Regions from separate parts of the Desulfoluna sp. HI9BLuna genome, predicted to be linked through region 3. Evidence: riboswitches for the same ligand, from Rfam matches in the RefSeq annotation. Region 3 holds a riboswitch; each other region holds the start of a gene.
What was found. A riboswitch is a leader RNA that binds a small molecule or an ion and turns the genes downstream of it on or off. The one in region 3 is predicted to bind cobalamin.

Region 1 (6,012 bases), 2.4 Mb from region 3:
CCGATCTCGTCAAGGAACAGGGTCCCGCCGTGGGCCGCCTCAAACAAGCCCTCTTTCCCCTGGGCCCTGGCGCTGGTAAAGGCGCCCCCGTCGTACCCGAAGAGCTCGGACTCCAACAGGTTTTCGGGTACGGCCGCGCAGTTCAGCTGCACAAAGGGGTGCTCCCTGCGCCTGCTCTTTTCATGGATCAACCGGGCAAGGAGCCCTTTGCCGGTCCCCGACTCTCCCAGGACCAAAAGGCGTGAGACCCCGGCATCGGCCAGCTTAAAGCTCCGCTTCAACAAACGTCGGTACAACGGGCTTTTGGCCACCACCTCGTACCTGCCGAGGGAGACCACCCCGGGATCCTCAAAGGACTCGCCGAAGCCTGACCGGATCCGGCTCACCTCGGAAAGGGCCGCCTCATCGCTTAAGTGGGATATCTCCTTCTCCTTGACAACGATGCGGACGATCTCACCACGCTCGTTGACATACGGGGTTCCGGTGTTGATGGTACGCACTCCCGTTCGAAGGGATGCCGCCTGGGTCACCCCCTGGCACCGACTGCGGAAGATGTCATGGGCCACGGAGCGATCGTAGAGGCCATTCTGGATCAGCTCAATATAACACCGGCCGATAAGAGAATCCGCCCGGATACCCCCGAGCTCCTCGGCTTTTTTGTTCACGGCGATCACACGGCCAAAGGCATCCCAGATCCAGATTCCGTCCGAAGACGAATGCAATATGTCCTCCATCCTCACCATCCCTGCATAAAACGAGGCAGGACTCCCCCAAATCCGGCCCATCAAACGAAAAAAATCACAAAAACCCGTTTCAAGACGAGGGAAATATATCTACTTCCGCCCACAGAGTCAATCGCCCTTTCCCCACACGGGAACGCCCAAGATAAAAAGGATAATAAATTGATTATATGACATATACTCACAGCACACCATTTTTCCCAACCCACACCGCCACCCCCTGTCAATTCTTGACAAAAATTATCAAGAATTACTCACATTGACTGTGTGCCCCCCATGATCACAGCAAGCCCCTGCCCATCCCCCTGAAAAAAGCAGGGCATTCCGCCCAGCCCAATCAGGGCACAACAGCCCCATGGCTTGTTGCATAAAGGGGCCTGTTACATACAGGAACGTCCTCAACATCTTGATGGTTGGAAGGCGATTCTCCGGTTCGGAAAGGGACTGGGGAGGAAGGAGCAGCTTTGAGGTGGCCCCCCGCGGCGGGAACGGCGCGGGGGGCCAGTGAATCGAAAAGGCTAACCCGGATATGTCATGGACCGAGTAAACCCATATTCAAGTTATCCTTTTGAAACGATTATTGTTTCATGAACTACCCGGATTAAAAGATCAACTCATACCCGAGCTTGTAGGTGCGGCCCAGGTCGTAGTATTCGTAGTGCTTTGACTTGTCGGGGGTGTTGTCCCCCCAGGTCACCACGGTGTCGTCGAACATGTTGTCCACGCCAAAAGTGAGGTACCCCTTCCAGCAGGCCAGCTTTCCGGCAAAATGAACCGGGTTGTAGCTGGGGAGATTTCTCTCCCGCTCCCGCAAGATATCCACGGCAAGGTTGAGGACCAGCGGTTCGGTGACATAGGACACCCCCACCGAGGTCTGGAATTCAGGGGCGGCCTGGTACTCTTCCCCATCGGTGTCTTCGGCCGTGGTATCGGCCAGGTAACCGGCCACATCCAGGGAGACGGCGTCCAGGAACGAGGCCTGGTTCACAAAGGGGTAAAAGGAGGTCTCCCACTCAACCCCCGTGGACTCGTAGTCGCCTGCGTTGAACTTGGTGGTTACCTTATCCACGGTTATGGACTCGATCTTGTCTTCGAAGGTCATATAAAAACACGCCAGGCGAACCCTCATGTAGTCGTTGTCGTACTTGATCCCGCCCTCGTAGGTCCAGCCGCTCTCGGGGTCGAGATCCGGGTTGCCCGTGAGGGCATCGCCCTTGTAGTACAGGTCGTTGAAGGTAGGTGCCTTGAATGCCTTTCCGGCGTTGGCAAAAAGGTTCAGGCCGGAGGAGACCCGGTAGGTGACCCCGGCAGAAGGCAGGAAGATGTCGTAGTCCTTGTTGTCACCGTTTCCATCGTAGATCAGCTGTTCACGAAACCCCAGCACCACGGTGAGGGAATCGGCAAAGGTCTTTTTCGTCTGCACAAAGGCTGAAATATCGTCCCGGTGGTGCCTGCCGTATTTTTCGCTGTAATCGGCACCCCGGTAGACATAGTCTCCTCCGGCGGTCAGCTCCACCCCGGCCAAGGTGGTCCGGTAATCCCCCTGCACCCCGTAGTTGTAGTTCTTGTTGCACTCATCGGTGAGCCCTTTACTGGTCAGCTCCTCGCGGTCCAGCTGGTCCAGATAGCCGAAGGCCTTGAGCCTGACGTGCTCTTTTTCAAATCGGATGTCGGCAAAGTGCTTGGCGTGCTCCTGCTCCGTTTCCTTATCCACACCGCCCGCATTTTTGTTTTTGGTGTACCCGGTGGTGCTGAGGCTTCCCAGGTAGTCGACGTAGAGGCCATCTGCCAGGGTGGCGTTGAGGTTGAGGCCGCCGCTATCCACAGCGTCCCGCGAGTAAAAATAATTATCGGAGGGGTCATCCGGGTAGGTGGTCTGGGAAATCTTGTCCACCGCGTCCAGGTGAGCGTAAGAGACCCCGACGTTCACACGGGGGCTGCTGAGCTCTGCGCTTGCCGTGCGATGCCCGTGGGAGCCTGCCTCCACGGACACGGATGCCTGGGTGGCCTTGGCGTTCTTGTTGGTGATGATGTTGACCACGCTGGCAAGGGCGTCGGCCCCGTATAAGGTGGAAGCCGCCCCTTTCATCACCTCCACCCGCTCGATCTGCTCCAGGGGGATCATGTCCAGGTCGTACCCCTGGCCGGCGGCACCCTGAACAGGGCAGCCGTTGACCAGGATCAGGGTGCCCTTGGAAATTCCCCGGGCCGTGATCTCACTGTTCATGCCGCCGAAGGAGACCCCCTGGGGCCCGAAGGACTTGTAGGAGAAGCCTCCTTTTCGCCTCAGGGCCTGGGCCAGGTTATTGGCTCCTGTCTCCATGAGCTCTTCCGATGAGTACATGGTGACAAACCGGGAGCTCTCTTTTTCCCCGGTGGGAAAGCGTTCTGCCGTGACCACGACTTCCCCCAAGGCGTCAGCGCCCTTTGCTGCTGAGGGCGCAACCCCCGCAGAGCATAAAAAAATGGCCGCCACACCCGTACAGGCCAGGTGTTTCACATGACGTTTCAGCATACCTCGTTCCTCACATTCTTTGATGATTAAATCAGCAGGCATGGAGAAAAGAGGCGTGCGTTTCCATCCGGTCCCCATGCATGCCCGGGAAAAGGGCGGCTCGCCCCATTCCCCAAACACCCGTAGCCAGAAAAGCCCGGCCACGGAAAAGCCACATACCGTGCGGGTCTTTTTCCCCCCGGCGCCGCCTGCGCCGGAGAACAAAAAAACCCACACAGATCAAAGCCTGTGTGGGATACCGTTTTCATTCCACAATGCACGTTTCCACCCTTATCCACGAGTGAAAAATCTACCCAGCTATTCAGGTAAGTCTTCTGACTTCCGGATCGATCTACTGGCCGCGCCTTCCCGTTGAGATTCAACAGTGGCGTTGATGCGGCGTTCGTCCCCGGTTACAGCGGCGGGCCCGTTCCTGATTTGCACAGGATTCCTTGTTATGCAGGCCACTGATCGGCCGGCACCTGAATATTATGTCCGAAATGGCCAGGGCCATTTCTAAAGAATGGGAGGAAAAGTATCCTACCGTCAGCGAGATGTCAACGCATTCGTGCCGTGCCAAGGAAAACAGGCCATGGCAGGCCCGTGATGAAAAGCCTCCCCCACGGCCTGCAACCGGCAATAGCCCGGTTCGCCCGAAGTGTGAGAAAATCAAACAGCAAACGCTGATTTACATTTTGCATTTTCAAAAAATGCTAACATTTTTATTGTGGCTATCCAAAATCATATATCATCCTTTTGGATGATTGCTTTCTCATGCAATATCCGGGGTAAGTTCTCCCCCCTCCTGCGGAGCCACGGTGAACCCCTCCGAGGCCCGAGAAAGTTCACCCGCACCTATCCCCCCGAAAAAAAACCAGAAATACACGCGACACAATCGCATTTGCCAATGTTACTTTTCAAGGAGTAGGAATATTGTCCGAGTCAAATCCTCACTTTTTTACTTTTTTCTGATTGACTGTCAGCACAAGTTGGGCTATTAGCTCTCGTGATTTTTATAAGATATTTCATAAAACATCATAACCCCTACGAAAGGACACAACACCCCCTGGCCGGGAATCTGGAAAAAAGATCGACGCACAGACAGGCAACCGCCTGCCTGCCATGTTCCCACACGCCTGCCCATTGACTCTTCACGACTCATCAACCAACCCTGAGAATCAAAAACCACCTCACCGCACCCCCTGAAGGGTTCCGCGCCTTTTCTTCGGATACGTGTGTCCCGGTTTTTCAACCCGTTGACAGCTTTTCACTAAAATACGTTGGACACCTTCCTGTCTTAAGCCATGGCATCGGCACGCTTTTCGACAGCCACCTCGATCTGCGGACTTGTGCGCGAAGTGTGGAGCCACACGTTTTTTTTGATCTTCGAAGCACCTCTTGATTAGGAGAATACCCCCATGAACACCCTGAAAACCATGACTCTTCAATCCAAGCTCATCCTGGGATTTACCACGGTACTGGGCCTGCTGGCCGCCACCACTCTGCTGGGAATCGTCACATTGAACAATGCATCCAACGGTTTTACGGAGTACCGGGAAATGGCCCGCAACGCCAACCTTTCCGGCCAGATTCAGGCCAATATGCTCATGACGCGGATGAACGTCAAAGAGTTCCTTATCTCTGGGAACGAGACCAACCGGGAAGAGTTCCTGGGGTACTATGAGAAGATGGATGATTTGCTGAAACGGGCAACCGGGAACATCAACCACCCTGACCGTGCCGCAAGAATCCGGGAGATCGACGCTTCCGTTAGCCGCTACAACGAAGCCTTCACCAAGGTGGTGAACCTTCAAAAGCAAGAAGAACAAATCATCGGAGACGTCCTGAACCCCAGGGGCAAGGCCATGGAAACCCTGCTCGCAGAGCTCCTGGAGTCGGCCAACCGGGAACGCGACACCGAAGTGACCTATGGAGCGGGGGTTGCCATGGAACACATGCTCATCGGCCGGGTTCACAGGACCGCCTTTTTCGTCAGCAATGCCCGGTCCGATGCCGACCGGGTGGCCTCCGAATTCGATTTGATGCAAGAGGCCCTGGACCACCTTGCAAAGACAGAGGCCCACACCACGGCTCTTTCCAACATCCAAAAAGAGAAAGACCTTTACCTGCAAGGTTTTGCCCAGGCCCTTTCCCTTCGAAACACCCGCAACCAGGTCATTGAGGGCACCCTGGACCGTATCGGCCCCGAAGTGGCAGACCTTATCGATGAAATTAAACTCGACATCAAGGGGGTCCAGGATCAGATCGGCCCCCGCCTGAAGGCATCCAACCACCGGGGGATCGTCCTGATCATCGTCATGAGCGCAGGGGCCCTGCTCATAGGCGTTCTCGTTGTCATCGGCCTGACCCGCAGCGTCTTGAGGCAGCTGGGCTGCGACCCCGCAGAAATCGCGAAGGTGGCCCGCAACATTTCCGGAGGCAACTTCCTCATCACCTTCACCTACGACAGGAACAACGAGCTCCACGGCGTTTACAAAGACATGGAAACCATGGCCATCAAACTCCGGGAAACCTTCTCCAATATCCGGTCCGGGGTACACACCCTCACCTCCGCCACCGAAGAACTCGGCACCGTGTCGACCCAGATGGTATCCGGCTCGGCCGAGACCTCCGGCAAATCCAACGCCGTGGCCGCAGCAGCAGAGAAAATGAGTGCCAACATGAACTCGGTTTCCGCTGCAACAGAGCAGTCCGCCACAAACATCAACATGGTGGCCGCCGCCCTGGAAGAAATGACCACCACCATCAATGAAATCG
Region 2 (6,012 bases), 1.6 Mb from region 3:
CTGCTTCATACCCTCAAAGCCCCCTTCGTGGGCCAGGCGCCAGCACTGGGGCGGCATGTAGTTGTTGCCCACGGTGGTGATGTTCTCCCGCCAGCCGTCCAGGGTGGAGAGAATGGTCTTGGGGGATGTGAAGGTCACCTCCAGGCTCCTGGAGGGAAAATCGTAGAGGGTGGCGTGGTTTAAGCTGGCTTTCTTTACATACGCCAGGTCCAGGGGAACCGGCGTACGATCGATTATCGCATCGGGGTGGATCTGGTTTTTCCGAATGGAAAATTCTGCGGAATAGAGGTTTGACGAAAGCCAGGAGACAAAATAGCCCACATGGGTGGAGGCCCTGCAGGTGAGCTCGCAGGGATAATAGTCGATGCGCTTGTTTTTGACGGCGGGAATCGATTCAAAGGCCGGGTTGGCGTAAAGAAGCTCTGCGGCCTCTTTGTCTCCCCCGCATCCATAGATGACGTCCGGTTTGAAGTCGATCAACTCTTTGTCCGTCATGGAAATCACGGCGCCGTCCCGTTTGATCCCGTGGGGGATGCCCCCGGCCAGCTTGATGAGTTCCTGCTGAAAGGAGTCGGCCCCGGGGGTCATGATGCTGGTGCGGCCCATGAGGCGCATCACCCGTTTGCGTTTGTCAGCCGGAATCGCCGCCACTTTTTTCCGGATATCGGCAAGGATCTGCCGGTTGTCCGTGATGATTTTCTCCGCTCCTGCCTCGCAGCCCATGATGCGTCCCATGAGCCGCATCTGCCCGAAGGCCTCGTCCACGGAGCCCGGGTCAAGCTGCACAACGAGTACGGTGCCTTCAAGGGCCTCAATCATCTCCTTCTGGATGCCGGAGACAAACACCAGGTCGGGGTTGAGTGTAAGCACCTTGTCCACCGAGGGCCTGAAGAATCCGCCCACCACGGTTTTGGTGTTGGCCTCAGCGGGCCAGGTGTCGTGGAGGGTCACCCCCACCACCCGATCCTCGGCTCCCATGACAAAAAGGGCCTCGGTGAGGGACGGCACCAGGGACACCACCCGTGTGGGCGGCTGGTCAAAGGTGACGGTACGGCCCGTGGAATCGGTGATGGTGACAGCCCGGGCAACGGGTAGAAAAACAAAGAGAAAAAGAGTAAGGACGGCCGCTGCCATCCCCCGGCGGATCCATGTCATGGTCGGGTTCCTGATTGCGTGGCGTAAACGATAATGACTCCGCTTGTCTCCAGCGGCCCTGCCGGGGCAACACGTTTGGAAAAATTGACAAACAGGCCTTGAATATGGGGGTACTCGATTCGAGAAATATCCGGGTTAGTCCGGTGCAGCCTCGTTTCCATCGGGAACGTACACCATGGAACCGTCTTCCAGACGATAGGCCACGCCCATGCGATGCCCCTCCCCTTCTCCCATGGTTTTGGAGACCTTCAGCGCTTCGATTTTTCGCTTGGATTTGGTAATGATCTCCATCTCCCCGTTTTTGTTTTTTTTGACGATGGTCATCTCGCTCTCTTCGTTGAAGAGGTCGTGGAGACGATAGGTGGAAAACAGGGTCACGATGAGCCCCACAATAAAGACCAGGCCGATGTCAAACAGGTTGGCCACCCCGTCCATGGGGTCCGAGGCCATGGGCCTCCCCTGATTTCCGCCCCCCACGGCGTAGCGTCGTTTTTTCAGGTACCTCATGCCGCCTCCCCGGCAGGTGCCCCTGTTGTCCCGTTGCCCGATGAGCCTTGCGGGGTTCCGGCCAGGGCTTCGGTGGCCACCTCCATGTTCAGGAGGTCCTCATCGGCCCAGCGGGTCTTGATGACGAGGAACAGATAAGCCAGGAGTCCCACGGCAAGGCCCACCACCGTGGTGGTAAAGGCAATGACCAGCTCCGAAGAGAGCATGGACAGGTCCCCCTGTCCCAGGGCGGCCAGCCCCGTTCCCATGGGGATCAGTGTGCCGATGAGGCCCAGGCCCGGGCCCACGCGAACCACCAGGCGATACACGTCAAGAGAGGAAAAAAGCCGGCGCGTGGTGTCCTGAAGGAGTCCCTCCACCTCAAGGGTCGAGGCGCCGCCGTTTTTTTCCAGGAGGCCTTTGAGCCGGGCCACATAACGGCTGACCCGGGGCGTGGTATGCAGGTCATGGTCGGGCCGGAAGAACACATCCGGGCCGTCGTTTTCCACCGCCATACGATGCCTTCGTACCCATTCGGAAAAGAGGGCCCCGGCACACACCACGGCCCAGAAGGTGAGAAAGGCCAGAAGGATCAGGACCGGGTAGAGAAGGGATGATGAGACCACATAGATATAACTTTTGATGAGAGCTGCCGTTTGCACGTACGAATCCTTAAAAAAACGTCAATGGGTATGGACAAAACGATCCAGAAAGATGCCGCCCCCAAAGAGGCAACATGCAACAATGGCCGCAGCAATAGGTGCGTTCCCCTCGCCGCGGGCCGAATCGGCTGCGCCGGATGCCATGGCAAAAACATCCGGCAACTCGGAGACATGGGGAACCACCAGAATTGTCAGGAGAAACCAGAGCGCCGCAAGGACCATCATCGTTCCCATGACGTGGTGAGGGGTACCGAACCGGGCCCCCAGGCATCGGGTGGTCAGAAAACCAACCGATGCAACGAGGACGAAAATCCCCCAGGCCATGGCGGTCATGCCAAAAGCATTCTCCGGGAAAAGCCCGATAACAAAGGCGATGGTCAGCAGAATAACCCCCATGCACACCGGGCACGGCAGGGCAAAGAGCAGCCATCCCCGCACGGGCCCTGATCCCTCGGCAGGTTTTTTCAGCAAGGCGGAGCCCCACACGAGGAGAAGCGAGGCCATGGCCGCGTGAACGGCCATGGCCCACTTCACCAGGTGTTCTACGATAAGGAGCTTGTTTAACAGATTGACACGGGTAAGGAGCAGGTAACACCCGGCGAACAGGAGGGTATAGGCCAAAGCCGCCACTGCGATGAAGGCAAGGCGGCGGCTCTTTCTTTGCGACCACCCGCAGGCCAGGCCGATGCCGCATTTGGCGGCGTACATTCCCATGGTAAAGACCAATCCGGCAATCAGGCTTTTCCATTCCATGGTACGTGTACTCCTTCCAAATCATACGGCAACGGAGTGGTCTCCGTCGGGTTGCGTAAAGCCGGGATGGAGGGTGCGGGCGTGAAAACAAAAAAATCCCCGCACCTGTAGGTTTAAGGTGCGGGGATCCGTATTTTCCCACAAAAAAAGCGTGACACACGATCTGTGCATGCATCGCGGCATATCTCAGCCTTTACCACGGGCATCGAGACATCTCCATCCAGGCAGGTCTTCTGACTCGTGGATCGTCCCGTCCGGCGCGCCTTCCCGAGTGTTTAACAACTCCCAGTGGCATGGTGGCCAAAACAGTCCCCACTTACAGCGGCGGGTCCGTTCCCGAATTTCACGGGATTCCCTATTCTCTTCTCCCCTTGAGCCATGCAAAGGGAAAAGCACCTGAATTTCTCGTTTACTATTCCATAGAAATGTCCTATGTCAAGGATAATTTTCCCTGTGGGGAGAATCCGGCAATCAGGCTCGAACCCTTTGGATTCAAGCATATCCAAAGATATGCGCGGACCCGGTTTCGTGGGAGGTCATGGATAACATCATGAAAAATCGAGCCTTACGCACCCTTTTCCTTCTCGCTTTGGGCGTGGCCTGGTGCGGCCTCTTCGCTGCCCGTGTGCAGGCCAAAAGCGTCACCGACACCACAGGCTGTATTGTTGATCTGCCGGACGCCCCCAAAAGAGTGGTGTCCCTTGCCCCCAGCATCACCGAGATCGTTTTTTCCCTGGGCAAGGGAGATCTCCTTGCCGGGGTCACCCGATACAGCGACTACCCTGCGGCAGCACAAAAACTTCCCCGGGTCGGCAGCTATATCCGACCGGAGCTGGAGACCATTGTCTCCCTGAAGCCCGACCTCTGCCTGGCGGTGAAGGACGGCAACCCGGATAAAGTGATCCAGCGTATCAAGGCCTTCGGCATCCCCGTGTACACGGTCAACCCCGACGGTATCGACACGATTATTCGTTCTATCAATGAGATAGGCAACCTCCTTAATGCAACGAGTGAGGCCAGAACCATCACCGATGCCATGGGCGCGCAGCTGGAGGCCATTGACCGGACCATTGCCGGGGCATCCCATAAACCCCGCCTCTTTTTCCAGATCGGGATCTCCCCCATCGTCTCCGTGGGCAAAAACACCTTTTTAAACGAAATGATCCGCCGGGCAGGGGGAGAAAACGTCGTCACCAGCAAAACGCCCTACCCCCGGTTTTCCAAGGAACAGGTCCTGGCCCTGGCACCGGAGATGATCATCATCACCTCCATGGCCAGAAACGACGACTTCGACACCATGAGACAGGAGTGGGCAAGCTGGCCGTCCCTTCCCGCCGTTCAAACCAACAACATCCATGTCGTGAATTCGGACATCCTGGATCGCCCCACCCCGCGTGTGGTGGAGGGCCTTGCCATGCTGGCGGCCCTGATCCATCCCACCCTTTTTGAGGAGGCGGCCCGGTGAACGACACATCCAGGGTACGGGGGCGCCTGCTGAAACGAATCCTCCTCATCACCGCCCTGCTCTCCATGGTTCTTGGGGCTGCGGTTCTCCTGGGCCTGGCCACTGGGCCTTCGGGTATCGACCTTACGCCTGTGGCACAGCTCATAACGGGTGATTCCCAGGCAGACAGCCTCCAGATTGCCATCATCGAGCGCATCCGGTTGCCCCGGGTGCTCATGGCCCTGTTCTGCGGGGCAGTGCTCTCCTTAGGGGGGCTGGTTTTTCAGGCCCTTCTGGGAAACCCCCTTGCCGAGCCCTATATCCTTGGCATCTCCGGCGGTGCGGCCACCGGTGCCATCATGGGGATCCTTGCCGGATTTGCCCGTGTGCCGGGGGTCAGCCTCACCGCCTTTGCCGGCAGCATGGTCACCCTCTTCCTGGTGCTTGTCCTTTCACGGGGCGAAAGCCGGGTGGGCCGGGACGCCATGCTGTTATCCGGCGTCATGGTCAACGCCTTCTGCTCGGCGGTGATTATGTTTCTCATCTCCATTTCCGAAGAGAACAAGCTCCACGACATCATGTTCTGGCTCATGGGAGACCTCTCCTCAGCAGACATGCCCCAGGTGGGCATGGTGGCCCTTCTGGTACTGCCCTGCTTTGTGGTGATCTTTCTTCTCTCCCACAAGATGAACCTCATGCTCATGGGGCGCGAGATGGCAAGGGCCATGGGGGTCTCCATCCGGCGGACCACCCTTATCCTTCTTATCGCCACCTCGTTCATGGTCAGCGCCATGGTCTGCCAGAGCGGCCTCATGGGGTTTGTGGGCCTGGTGGTGCCCCACATCCTCCGGCAGGTGTTCGGCTCGGACCACCGGGTGCTGGTGCCTGCCACCATCGTGGGCGGAGGCGCCTTCATGGTGATCTGCGACCTGCTGGCCCGTTGGATTCCCCGGGAGGGAGAGATTCCCGTGGGGGTGATCACCGCCATGATCGGGGCCCCTTTGTTCATCATGCTTCTTAAAAGGAGGGCCCGATGATGACACGCAACAATGCGGCCACGGCAGCCAGCCTTTCCACCCGTGAACTCTCCACGGGCTACGGCAGCCATGAGGTGCTGACGGACATCACCCTTTCCGTTCCCCGGGGCTCCTTTTTTATCATCGCAGGCCCCAACGGCACGGGCAAAACCACCCTGCTGAAATGCCTGGCCGGGCTTTCCCGCCCTCGAACAGGCGAAGTGTCCCTGGAAAATACCTCCCTGTCCCGGATGACGCGGCGGGAACTGGCACGGCGCATCGCATTTTTACCTCAATCGGTGGAGAGTGCTTTTTCTTTGACGGTACGGGAGGTGGTGCTCATGGGGCGGGCGCCCCACCTGGGCATGCTGGGCTTTCACAAAGATGAAGACATGGCCCTTGCCGAAGAAGCCATGGCCTTTACCGATGTCCTGCATCTGGCAGACCGTTCGGTGGAGGCGCTGAGCGGCGGGGAAAAACAACGGGTCTTTATCTC
Region 3 (6,012 bases):
CCCGGATGCTGGCCTATGCGGAGATCAGGCGGCTCCAGGCCCAGATCAACCCCCATTTTCTCTTCAACTCCCTTAACACCATCGCCAGCTTCTGCCGTACCCGACCCGATCGGGCCAGGGAGCTGATCCTGGACCTGTCCAGCTACATGCGCCGGAACCTCGACCAGAGCAAGGGCTACATCACCGTCCAGGAGGAGTTGGAGCAGGTGGAGGCGTACCTGGCCATTGAGCAGGCCCGCTTCGGCGACCGCGTCTCCTATCGGCTTGATGTGGGGGAGGGGTGCGACAACTGGCCCATCCCCGCCCTGGTGATCCAGCCCGTGGTGGAAAATGCCGTCAAGCACGGGATCACCCCCAAGGAAAAGGGGGGCACGGTGGCTGTTTCCATTGACTGTGATGCAACGCTTCTCACGGTGCGGGTGACCGACGACGGCGTGGGAATGTCCGAGGAGACAGTGGGCCGTCTGTATAATCCCGAGGAGCTGGCCGCGGCCGGTGAGGGCATCGGGGTGCGGAACACCATCCACAGGCTCCGGCGGATCTACGGCCCCTCCTGCCGCATGGTCATCGAGAGCACCCAGGGCCAGGGCACGGAGGTCTCCTTTTCCATCCCCCGGAACCACCCTCCAGCCCGTCCCTGACCTCCCTTTTTGAAAGCTCTCTGGCCGCCCCTTTGGGCGGCCATGTTGTTTCGGCACCCTCCTGATGCATTCCATCCTCGAAAAACGACATGGGCCGTTTCGAGCGTGGCGTATCCCCTTTTTAATCCGCTACAACAGCAGGTGTGAAAGAGGAACCGCCCCACGGGCGATCAATGCGTTTTGTCATGGAGGTCATTTAGATTATGCTTACTTTTTTTGCGTGCGTCGCTGCACTGATTCTCGGGTACTTTACCTACGGTACCTTTGTTGAAAAAACCTTCGGGCCGGACAGTTCCCGAAGGACCCCCGCCTACGAGCTTGAGGACGGGGTGGACTACATGCCCCTTCCCAAGTGGAAGGTGTTGTTTATTCAGGTCCTGGACATTGCCGGGATCGGCCCCATTTTCGGCCCCATCCTGGGGGCCCTCTACGGCCCGGTGGCCCTGGTCTGGATCGTCATCGGGTGTATCTTTGCCGGGGCGGTTCACGACTACTTCTCCGGCATGCTCTCCATGCGGAACCGCGGGGGCAGCATCCCCGAGGTGGTGGGTGACTTCCTCGGTATGCCCGCCCGACAGGCCATGCGGGTCTTTTCCGTTGTGCTCCTCATGCTGGTGGGCGTGATTTTCGTTCTGGCCCCGGCCAAGCTCCTCACCGGGCTCACCGGCGTGAACACCCAGATTTTTATCTTTGCCATCTTTGGCTACTATTTCCTTGCCACCATTCTTCCCATCGACAAGGTCATCGGAAAGATCTATCCCCTGCTGGGCGCCCTGCTGCTCATCACCACTGTCGCCACCGTGGTGGCCCTGATGTTCGGTGGCTATGAGATCCTGCCCAACCTGGATGTGACCACCAGCGCCCATCCTGCGAACAAGCCCATCTGGCCCCTGCTGTTTATTACCCTTTCCTGCGGTGCCATCAGCGGGTTCCACTCCACCCAGTCTCCCTTGATGGCCCGGTGCGTCAAAAACGAAAAGGACGGCCGCGCTGTCTTCTACGGCGCCATGATCCTGGAAGGGATCATCGCCCTGATCTGGGCCACCGTGGGGCTCTCTTTCTACAAGTCTCCGGAAGCCCTGAACGCCGTGATTGCCGCAGGGACTCCTTCAGCCGTTGTCTCTGAAGTCTCCAACGTTCTTCTGGGTCCCGTGGGCGGCTTTCTGGCGGTCATTGGGGTTATCGTTCTGCCCATCACCAGCGGGGACACCGCTTTCCGAAGCACCCGCCTGATCCTGGCCGAGTCCTTTAAGGTGAGCCAGTCCCAGACCGCCAAGCGGCTCATGATCGCCGTGCCCCTGTTTGCCCTGGGCTTTGTCATCTCTACCCAGAACTTCGGGATCATCTGGCGCTACTTCGGGTTCTCCAACCAGGCCCTGGCCACTCTGGTACTCTGGTCCGCCGCAGTCTTCCTTGCCAAGGAGATGAAGAATTACTGGATCGCCTGCCTGCCGGCGACCTTTATGACCTCTGTGGTGGTCACCTTCATCCTTCAGGCCAAAATCGGCTTCGGGCTCTCCATCGGAACCTCCACCGTCATCGGTGTGGGTACCGCCGTGGTACTGCTCTGCCTCTTCGTCTTCAAGTTTTCCGGTGTGCGGGCAGCGAAACGTGCCGACGGACTTGCTGAATAAGCACTGCCCGTGAAGGAATTTTCCGCCATGTTCCCTGTCCGGTGCCATCGTTCGGATTTTTAAAGGGATGGCCGTCGGGCAGGGAATGGGGCATGGGCCTTAGATTGGCTTGACAACCGGAAAAGTGTGGCTTAGGATCACATCCTATGCTTGGTGCAGCTAATGCTTAATAGGGAACTCCGTGAGAATCGGAGACGGGCCCGCCGCTGTAACCGGGGACGTCCTTCGCAACAACGCCACTTTCTTGATGCGTCCGAAGTGATCGGGTCGAACAATGAGGGGAAGGCGCGAAGGCTCGGATGATCCGGAAGTCAGAAGACCTGCCATGCGCTATATGATGTCCCGTTGTCTGATGTTATCGTCATATCTTCACCGTGGTGAGAGGGGCGGCCTGAAACAGGAAAAGCCGCCGGAACACGGGGATTGAATCATATAGAAGTGGCGCACTGCCGTGGTAAAGGGTGCGCCCGACTTTGAGGATTGAATACGGAATCCCCATGCTTGCATACGATTGCAGGCATGGGGATTTTTTTGTTTGGAAGACCCGAAAATTTGTCCCCGTCACGGCGGTCGATTTTCGGGTGAGTACGTGACCGGGTCCCCGCAAGGGGTCTTGCATACACGCAGGAAGGGAATCCCGTGAAAATCGGGAACGGTCCCGCCGCTGTAACCGGGAACCGTACGGCACGGGTGAGGGGAATCTCTCTCATCCATAAGCCACTGCCCGCTGCTGGCTCTCCTTTTCAGGCCGGCGGCAACCAGGGCGGGAAGGTGCGCCGTTCGGAACGCCCGGGAGTCAGAAGACCTGCCCGGCATAAGACGTGATGTTTTGGGTGCGGCATGCCGCATCACAAAACACCCCTGCGGAGAACAGGGGAACCGCGTGATGAAAAGGGCGAAGCAAACAGGGAACAGCCCTTTTTCGGAGATGGTCGGACCGGAGGGGCTGTGCAAGGAGTCAGCCGGGCTCCGGTCCTTTGTAAATGATCAGTTTATAAAGGAGCCGATGATGAAAAAAGGCATGATTCTTTGTGTGCAGGGGCAGCTACCCGAAGGCGTTGCCCCGGATGACCTGCTTAAGGGCGGCCATCTGTCCTTTGACGTGGACAAGGTGGCCGTGGTCTCTCCCCTGGACGGAGAAGGAGACATCCATTGGGCATGGTGGCGCATGATATCCAAGGGGTTTACCTCGATTCAGTGCCGTATGGCCGGGTATGAAAAGGGGCGTATTGCTTTAAAAGGAGGCAGCGTTCCCATCTGGTCCATCGGTTGAATGCCTGGGTATCATATTTAATAAATACACCTGTTACGTACGGAGATTTAAAAACGATGAAAAAGACGACCCTTCTGCTTTTGATTGTATCACTGCTGTCCTTTCTGGGTGTAAATCCCGCCACGGCAGCCACCAAAAAAGAGGCGGTGGACGCCGTGGTTATTGCAAGCTTCGGCACCAGCTACCCCGAAGCCCTTCAGGCCATTCTCACCATCGACAAAGAGATGAGAAAAGAGTTCCCCAAGGCAGAGATCAAGCACGCCTTTACCTCCAACATCATCCGGGGCATCTGGCACGACCGCGCCAATGACGCCGCCTGGAAAAAAGCCAACCCCGGCGTTCCTGCGTGGCTGTATGACGTCAAAGGCCCCCTGGCAACCTTCGGCGCCCTGCAGGAAGAGGGCAAAAAGCGCGTGGTGGTACAGACCACCCACGTCTACGCCGGGGAAGAGTACCTTGATCTCAAGGCCTATGTGGACGCCATTGCAGGCATCGATACCCTCCGCGCCAAGTGGAAGCCCTTCTCCTATCTGACCCTGGGCCGTCCCGCCCTTGGCAAAGCCGGGTTGCACCCCGAGTACCGAAATGACATTGAAACCGCCGCCAAGACCATGGCCGCGGATGTGAAAAAGGCCAAAAAGATGGGCGCTGTGCTGGTCTACATGGGCCACGGAAACGAGGTGTTTCCCACCAGCGCGTACATTGAATTCCAGAAGACCATGAATGCCATGTACCCTGAGGTCACCACCCTGGTGGGGACCGTGGAGGGCTACCCCGGCCTCGATGACGTCACCACCGCCCTGAAGCACATCAAGGCCAAGAAGGTCTTCATGAAGCCCTTTATGGTGGTTGCCGGTGACCATGCCAGAAATGACATGGCCGGAGAAGAAGACGACGCCTGGAAGACCATCATGGAGAAGATGGGCATCAAGGTGACTTGCGAGCTCAAAGGCCTGGGCGAGAACCCCGAGTGGGCCAAGCTCTACGCAAAGCATGCCGTGGACGCGGTAACGGTTCACACCGGCAAGTAGTTTTCTATGGTTTGGTGGCCTCCGGCGGCCCTGCCGGAGGCTAAACTTTTAATCCGCCTTCGCCCAAGGGCTACGGTGCGACATGAAAGTTTAACAAACAGGTTTCAAAAACCCTTTTTGGGTGAGTTTTGCTTTAAAGGCGGATGTGATTTGACCCGAGGAACGAGGGACAAAACGCATCCGCAACCAGCTTTCAAGGTGGCACACCTTGCCGCCGGAGGTTTTCGCTTTTAAACCCGAACGTTGATGGAAGGCCCCCCATGACCATCGCCACGGAGTCCATGAGGAAAACAAAACCCTCCCTTGCCCTGATGAAAGGCTCGGCAGGGTTGGTGTGCTTGTGCGCGCTCCTTTTCTGCGCGGTGCTGCTTTCGGCCCGCATGGGGTTTGTGGCGTTTTCTTTTAAGGACGTCCTTGGGGCCCTCTGGAACGGGATCACCGGCACGGACGGGGCCACGGCAGCGGCTGAAACAGCCCGGGTCATGGTCTGGGAGGTGAGGCTTCCCCGCATCCTGACGGCGGCAGCCGCAGGGGCCGGGCTGGCCGTGGCCGGGGCCGTCTATCAGAATATTCTCCTGAATCCCCTGGCCGACCCTTATACCCTGGGCGTCTCCTCCGGTGCCGCCTTTGGCGCGGCCGTGGCCCTTCTCTTCGGCATGGGCAAGACTCTCTTGTCCGTTCCCCTCTTTGCCTTTGGCGGCGCCATCCTCACCCTGTTTATCGTCATCGCCATGGCCTCACCGTCGGGGCGGCTGCTTCGGTGTGGCATCGACTCTTCCAACCTCATCTTATCGGGCATCATGGTGTCGGCCATCCTCTCGGCGGGTTTGAGCTTCATGAAATACCTGGCCGACGAGCAGGTGTCCGTCATCATCTTCTGGCTCATGGGCAGCTTTGCCGCGGCCACCTGGCGTGATGCCGCTGTTCTCTCGGGCGTTTCCGGGGCCGGGTTTCTCCTCTTTCTCTTTTACGCCCGGGATCTGAACCTTCTGGCCCTGGGCGAAAAAAGCGCCCGAAGCCTGGGGGTGGATACCTCCAAGACGGTCCTTATTCTTCTGGTGGCCGCGTCCCTTGTGGCGGCGGTCTGCGTGGCGGTCTCCGGTATTATCGGCTTTGTGGGGCTTCTGGTGCCCCATATGGTGCGGTTTGTCACCGGGCCGGATGCCCGGAAGCTTCTTCCCGCAACCCTTATCATCGGGGCGGTGCTCCTGCTTTTTGCCGACACCGTGACCCGTGCGGTGCTACCCTATGAAGTGCCCATCGGGGTGCTCACGGCCCTCATCGGCGGGCCGGTGTTCTGCGTGATCTTTCGAAAGAGCCGCATGGGAGGGGGGGCATAGGCATGACGGACAGCGTGCTCCACATGGAAGGGATTTCCTTTAAGCGCGGCAGGCGAGAGGTGCTTAAAGGCGTTGACGCCCGTTTTGAGAAGG
Region 4 (6,012 bases), 2.7 Mb from region 3:
AAAATCTTTCTTCCCTTCAGTATCTTAATGCTGATATAGGAACCAGTTGCATGTGCTATGCTGGTATTGGTATTGTAGAAGGATCTATTACAATTCAAAGAAATGCATAAGAGGCCTATTTGGGATGATAAAACTCAAATTGCGCTAAATTTCATAGTTTAAAGAAAAATGAGGTCTTTATTTGTTAGTCGAAGAACGCAAACAAAAAATCATACAGTTATTAGAAGAAAAAGGACAGATAGAAGTCTCCTACCTGACAGAACTTTTCAATGTATCTCTGCAGACAGTCAGAAGAGATTTAGAGGCGTTAGAAAGCGACGATATCATAAAAAAAGTATATGGCGGAGCCATATTGAATAAAGCGAAAGTCAAGAGTTTTAGTCGTTCTAATAGAGAAAAGAGATCGTTAGAAGAAAAGGCCGAAATTGCAAAAATTGCGGTAAAACTTATTGAAGAAGGAGATTCAATCGCTCTAAATGACAGCACCACAAACCTTGCAATTGCAAAATTGATAACAAAAAAATTTAAAAAACTAACTGTCATATCGAATTCATTAACCATTATAAATAAATTATCGGATATTGAAGGGTTTAATGTCATTCTTGCTGGTGGGATATTGAATGTAAAAGAGCAAGCATTTTTCGGAAAAATAACCGAAAGAATATTAGATGAATTTATTATAGATAAAGCATTTATAAGTGTCAGCAGCTTCTCTCTGAAAACAGGAATTACAGACTATCCCTTGGAAGAGGTTCAGATTCAAAAAAAACTTTTAGATATTAGCCAAAAAGCAATCATTATTGCCGACAGCAGTAAGTTGGAATCGACATCTCTTATCAAAGTGAGCGATATTTCTAAAGTGGATCTTTTAGTCACCGATTCGAATATCCCCCTAAAAACCAAAAATGCATATACAAAATTTGGAATCAACTTAATCAATAAGTAATATTATTGATATCTGTACAGGAATAGAAATACCTCACGTGACCATTTGAGCAGATGTTCTTTGTAATCTAAAGGTTCGCAGTCCTTTTATTTCAACGTTTTTGGATGCTTTGGTTTCAGAATCTGCTCAGCACTATGGAAATTTTCCCGCAACGCATCAAGCCCGTATCGAAAGATACGGGAATGAATGGGTCGCACCTACACATTTCACGATATGCTTCATCCCGTCGGAGTAACAGATATAGTTGTTACCCGCCCCGCATACGGCCTACCAAGGTAAAAGGGTGTAAACGCAACATGAACAACCAGCCCCAGGCCACCTAAAAACAGCCCCACGACACTGATCTCAAAGGCAATTGCCTCCCGCTGCGTCAGAAAAAGAGGAGGGCCTTGACATTGGGCAAACGTAAAAGATAAAGCGTCCTACCAATTTCTGCCTCTTTAAACGTCGATAATCTCCCGCTCAGCATAAGGATTCCTAAGCCGAAGAGTGCATAGCTCCACCTGCCTCACCAGCCCCCCCGCCACTCCCACATAAACGAGACCACATGATGCTCACCACATATCCAAATACAAATCTTCACCTAGCCAGAACCTTTTCCGTTTGACATCCATAAACCCCTCATGTAATGACAATTCAATAAATCCAGAATAATTGTTGGCAAAGGATTATGATGCCGATTGCCTTTTTTATGTGCAGTTCATGATCAGCCGATGGGATATCCCCTCTTCGACAATGTATTCTGGCAGACATACAGGGGCCCAAGCAGATAAGAACACATTCCCTGGGAATGCCGTGATGAAGTAACCCGAACACCGTGGGCAACGCGCTGGTGACTCACCACGCAGCCGGAGGGTTTCATTTGGTTTCTTCGATATTTGCTTCGGCCCTGACTTCAGGTACTGAATAAAATCAGTATAACAAGGAATCCTGTGAAAATCAGGAACGGGCCCGCCGCTGTAACCGGGGACGAACGCTGCACACGGCCACTGCCACACTGTGACGGGAAGGCGCAGCCAGTAGGATGATCCGGGAGTCAGAAGACTTACCTGAATGGAGATGTGTCATCACTTTATGGCACCAAAGTGATGACGTTGTTGTGGTATGAAAAACGGTAACCCACACAGGCAAGATCCTGTGTGGGTTTTTTATTGCCTGAGCACATACCGGAGGTATCGGCACCCGCCAGGCAATAAAGCACGTCACACGATGTTTTGATATCACTCCTTTGCCGCCATTCAGACACCATGCGGGCTACGTTTTTAAACAAACCGTGTGTAAAGGGTGTGCTGCATGGACTCCGAATTAAGGCATCAACGTTCCGACGACATCGTTTCAGATCATATGGACCTTGAACTGAGGCGGCCCGAAAACGGTGAGAAGGGATGGACCAAAGAGATCCCCCTAAGGCCCGGGCTCTCCTTGATTCTTACCAAGGCAACCTATGCCGAAGGCGTGACCTCCCATTTCGAAATGGAGCGGTCCCCACTGCTCTTTTGCTTTGTACTCTCAGGAAGCGGCCGATCCATAGTCAACCTGGGGAAACCCAAGCCGACAATCATCCAGGCAGAAACAGGCACATGCACCGTATCCTGTTTTCCAAATTCCCAAGGGTACAGCCAATTTCCCCCTGAAAAACCCGTTCACATGCTCCACATCCAGGTCGACCCGGTCGTGTTGGGCATGTTCTCCCGGGGGGATATGGAGCAAGCCCCCGCCGATCTCCGGGCTGTTATGGAGGGGTGCCCCAAGACCCATTACCACTATGCGGGCTCCATGCCCCCTGCCATGCAAACCGCCCTTCACCAGCTTCTCAATTGCCCGTATCAGGGCCTGATCAAACGAGTCTTCCTCGAAAGCAAGGCCCTTGAGTTGATATCGCTTCAACTTGAACAGGCTGCCATTGCCAGAAACAGCATAAAAAAAACCGCTCCGCTTCGCCCTTCCGATATAGACCGTGTCCATGAGGCCATGGGCATTATCGTCGAGAATATGCAGACCCCGCCATCACTGCTGGAACTTGCCAGTCGAGTCGGGCTGAATGATTTCAAGCTCAAGCACGGGTTCAGGCAGGTCTGTGGGCAAACGGCCTTCGGCTATTTACATGAGCATCGGATGGAGAGAGCCCGCCAGCTTCTGGAAGAGGGCAACATGAATATCAAGGAGATATCGTATCAAGTTGGCTATATGGACGCGGGGCGATTCTCCGATGCCTTTAAAACCAAATTCGGCATCAGGCCGAGTATTTACCGAAGCAACACATGCTTCAGCGCCATGCCTTAAGCCTCCTCTTTTCCCGGAAGCCTGAGCCCCCTTTGCTTTGGGCCGAAGCACGGCTAAGGCAAAAATCAGGCAACAGCACACCGAGGAAGACTGCCTCCGTCAAAGCCGATTCCGTTCAAAAATCCATCCAGGTCATGCAAGAATCCGTTTCGGTCATACCACCCCCATTTCACCCCATGAACAGCGGCGCTATATTGCGGCTATACCATTACATGATGGCTTTATTTTTATCGTTTTTCACCCTTCAAAGGAGCCGGGTGCCCACTCTGATGATCCGTCATCAGCGCCTTGTGGCAACGAGGCTGCAAGGGCAACTCTGATGCGCTGAACTGCGGTTTGCCCCTTAAGTTCAGGCCCATCACTCGTAACAGATTCAGCTTTAAGGAACAGGTCATGAATAGAAACAGAGATCGATTTCCAAAGGGTTTTATGGCGTCGCTGCTCGTTGTACTGGTGGCTCTATCCCCATTATCAGCGTCTTTGGCGATGGCACAGGAGCAGAAAAAAGAATCGTCACCTTTTCGGCTTGAGCCCGTAACGGTTACGGCCCAAAAAGTAGAAGAGCATGTTCAGGATGTCCCCATGAGTCTGTCCGTCTTCACCGGCACCGACATCGAAGATTCCGGCAGCAAGGACATGAGTGATCTTGTTCGCTATGTCCCCAACCTGTTCATGAACGAATCCTCGGCGGAGAATTTATTGGTTTTAAGGGGTGTCTCCTCCTTTACAACCTCCATTTACTCTCCCACCGGGTTTTATGTGGACGGGGTCAATTTCCCGCTGCATTACATGTACAACACCGAACTGCTCGACCTTGAAAGGGCTGAGGTTTTGCGGGGCCCCCAAGGGACCCTGTACGGTCGAAACAGTGAATCCGGCGTCATCAACCTTGTGACCAGGCAGCCGGACAATGAGTTCAAGGGAAAGCTTTTCACCGAATACAGCAGCTACGACTCCTGGCGGGCCGGGATGAACGCAAGCGGACCCATTATCGAAAACACCCTCTATCTGGGCGTTGCGGCTCAAGCAAGTATCTCCGACGGCTTCATCACAAACACATGCAACGGCGATGATAAAAGCGCTGAAAAAGACCAGAAGAACGGCCGCGCCACCCTGAGGTGGACCCCCACGGATCAGTGGGACCTGTCCTTCACAGCCGATTTCATGGACACCGATGACCAGCAGAACTCCTACAGGTACCGCACAGGACCGTATGCAACGGATTATAACACCATCAGCCACAACGACGCCGATGAGTACTCCCGCCAGGAAGGCAACGGCCAGACACTGAACATGAAGTATTCCGGCGAGTCCTTCAACATGACCTCCGTCACCGGGCTACGGAACTATTCCCACAGCTACAGCACCGATATGGACTGCACCAATGACCTGGGCCCCCTCAACTGGGGGGCTTCGCCAAACAAATACAGCATCGACCATATGAGCCAGGAGGTCAGGCTGTTCTCCCCGGACAACCAAGGGCCCTTTCAATGGCTCGCGGGAATATACGGGTTCAAGGAGGAAACCGAAGTAACAAGCGAGAGAAAAGCCTGGGCCATGAAGGCCGACACCGATATCGACATCGACGGGTATGCAGGATTCGGACAGTGCACGGTCACGGTGTTGGATAAAATGCACCTGACGGCAGGCCTGAGATTTGACCATCAGCAACTGCACGGAACCATGACGGGCAAAGGCGGGGCCGGGGTCATCGATCAGGACAAAAAGCTGGATTACAATGAGTGGCTCCCGAAGTTCTCCATTGCCTATGACCTTACCGGCAATGTCATGGCGTATACCACGGCGTCCAAAGGGTACATGGTCGGCGGGTACAACTATGGCTACATGCCCAGCGATAAAGAGGCGTTCTATTATGATCCCGAATACACCTGGAACTACGAGGCAGGTATCAAGACATCGTGGCTGAATGAGCGGCTCATTGCCAACCTGGCTGCCTTTTACATCGATATCGACGACAAACAGGTGGTGGAGTGGTCCTTTGCCGCAGGCACGTCCATAAACAACGCGGCAAAGGCCCATTGCATGGGCGTGGAACTGGAAGTTCAGGCCCGCCCCCTTCCCGGCCTGGACCTGTTCTCCGGCTTTGGGTACGTCAAATCAGAGTTCGACGACTGGAAGGCCCTGCAACAGGACGGCTCTTTTTATGATTTTGACGGAAACAGCCTCCCCAATGTCCCGCAGTACACCTACAACCTGGGCGCATCCTATTTCCTTGAAAATGGATTGTTCACAAGGGCGGAACTCCTCGGCACAGGTGAGTTTTACGGAGACCCCAAAAACAACACCAAACAGGAAGCATACGAGATCGTAAACCTTCGCTTTGGGTACGAAGCCGAGAGCTGGAAGGTGGAAGTCTGGAGCAAAAACCTGCTGGATGAAGAATACGTCACGGCTCTGTTCGACAACAGCGCCATGGGCCTTGGCGAGCTGGTCCAGGATGGCGACCCCAGAACAATCGGCATTACGACCAGTTATTACTTTTAAACACCGACGTCTCTGGGCGCAAAAAGTAAGTTGCCGTTTTCAAGGCGATATTCTTGCCCTACGAACAAGCCGGGTGCCCCTCTTTTCCACCTACCGGAGCACTCGGCCCTCACGATCCCCAGGCCAGGCAAAGGCCTCGCATTTAGGCTTTCTACGTAACAATAGAGACTTACATAAGGAGCGGCATCATGCCCTATTCCCCGAAAATAGACGCAGATTTTAGCACGCTGTATGAAATAATGACGGGCCCGGTTCAATCAAAGCTTCTGTTCGTCGGC

Region 1: it holds a riboswitch for cobalamin, as region 3 does, so the genes downstream of both, ACOYW0_RS01975 (TonB-dependent receptor plug domain-containing protein) here and ACOYW0_RS18275 (hypothetical protein) in region 3, are expected to answer to the same signal.
Region 2: it holds a riboswitch for cobalamin, as region 3 does, so the genes downstream of both, ACOYW0_RS24695 (DUF2162 family putative transporter) here and ACOYW0_RS18275 (hypothetical protein) in region 3, are expected to answer to the same signal.
Region 4: it holds a riboswitch for cobalamin, as region 3 does, so the genes downstream of both, ACOYW0_RS02795 (helix-turn-helix transcriptional regulator) here and ACOYW0_RS18275 (hypothetical protein) in region 3, are expected to answer to the same signal.

Annotation. Positions count from the first base shown of each region.
Region 1 is NZ_CP186555.1:529,695-535,706, forward strand. It holds gene ACOYW0_RS01970 (sigma-54 interaction domain-containing protein) at 1-734, opposite strand, end outside; gene ACOYW0_RS01975 (TonB-dependent receptor plug domain-containing protein) at 1,342-3,255, opposite strand; cobalamin riboswitch at 3,543-3,735, opposite strand; gene ACOYW0_RS01980 (methyl-accepting chemotaxis protein) at 4,653-6,012, shown strand, end outside.
Region 2 is NZ_CP186555.1:6,079,530-6,085,541, forward strand. It holds gene ACOYW0_RS24680 (helical backbone metal receptor) at 1-1,155, opposite strand, end outside; gene ACOYW0_RS24685 (DUF2149 domain-containing protein) at 1,291-1,662, opposite strand; gene ACOYW0_RS24690 (MotA/TolQ/ExbB proton channel family protein) at 1,659-2,303, opposite strand; gene ACOYW0_RS24695 (DUF2162 family putative transporter) at 2,325-3,056, opposite strand; cobalamin riboswitch at 3,263-3,471, opposite strand; gene ACOYW0_RS24700 (ABC transporter substrate-binding protein) at 3,607-4,521, shown strand; gene ACOYW0_RS24705 (FecCD family ABC transporter permease) at 4,518-5,537, shown strand; gene ACOYW0_RS24710 (ABC transporter ATP-binding protein) at 5,534-6,012, shown strand, end outside.
Region 3 is NZ_CP186555.1:4,477,938-4,483,949, forward strand. It holds gene ACOYW0_RS18265 (LytS/YhcK type 5TM receptor domain-containing protein) at 1-641, shown strand, start outside; gene ACOYW0_RS18270 (carbon starvation CstA family protein) at 845-2,275, shown strand; cobalamin riboswitch at 2,410-2,617, shown strand; cobalamin riboswitch at 2,854-3,102, shown strand; gene ACOYW0_RS18275 (hypothetical protein) at 3,297-3,548, shown strand; gene ACOYW0_RS18280 (sirohydrochlorin cobaltochelatase) at 3,605-4,579, shown strand; gene ACOYW0_RS18285 (FecCD family ABC transporter permease) at 4,840-5,919, shown strand; gene ACOYW0_RS18290 (ABC transporter ATP-binding protein) at 5,922-6,012, shown strand, end outside.
Region 4 is NZ_CP186555.1:758,198-764,209, forward strand. It holds gene ACOYW0_RS02790 (DeoR/GlpR family DNA-binding transcription regulator) at 182-946, shown strand; cobalamin riboswitch at 1,827-2,013, shown strand; gene ACOYW0_RS02795 (helix-turn-helix transcriptional regulator) at 2,240-3,229, shown strand; gene ACOYW0_RS02800 (TonB-dependent receptor) at 3,716-5,734, shown strand; gene ACOYW0_RS02805 (methyltransferase) at 5,923-6,012, shown strand, end outside.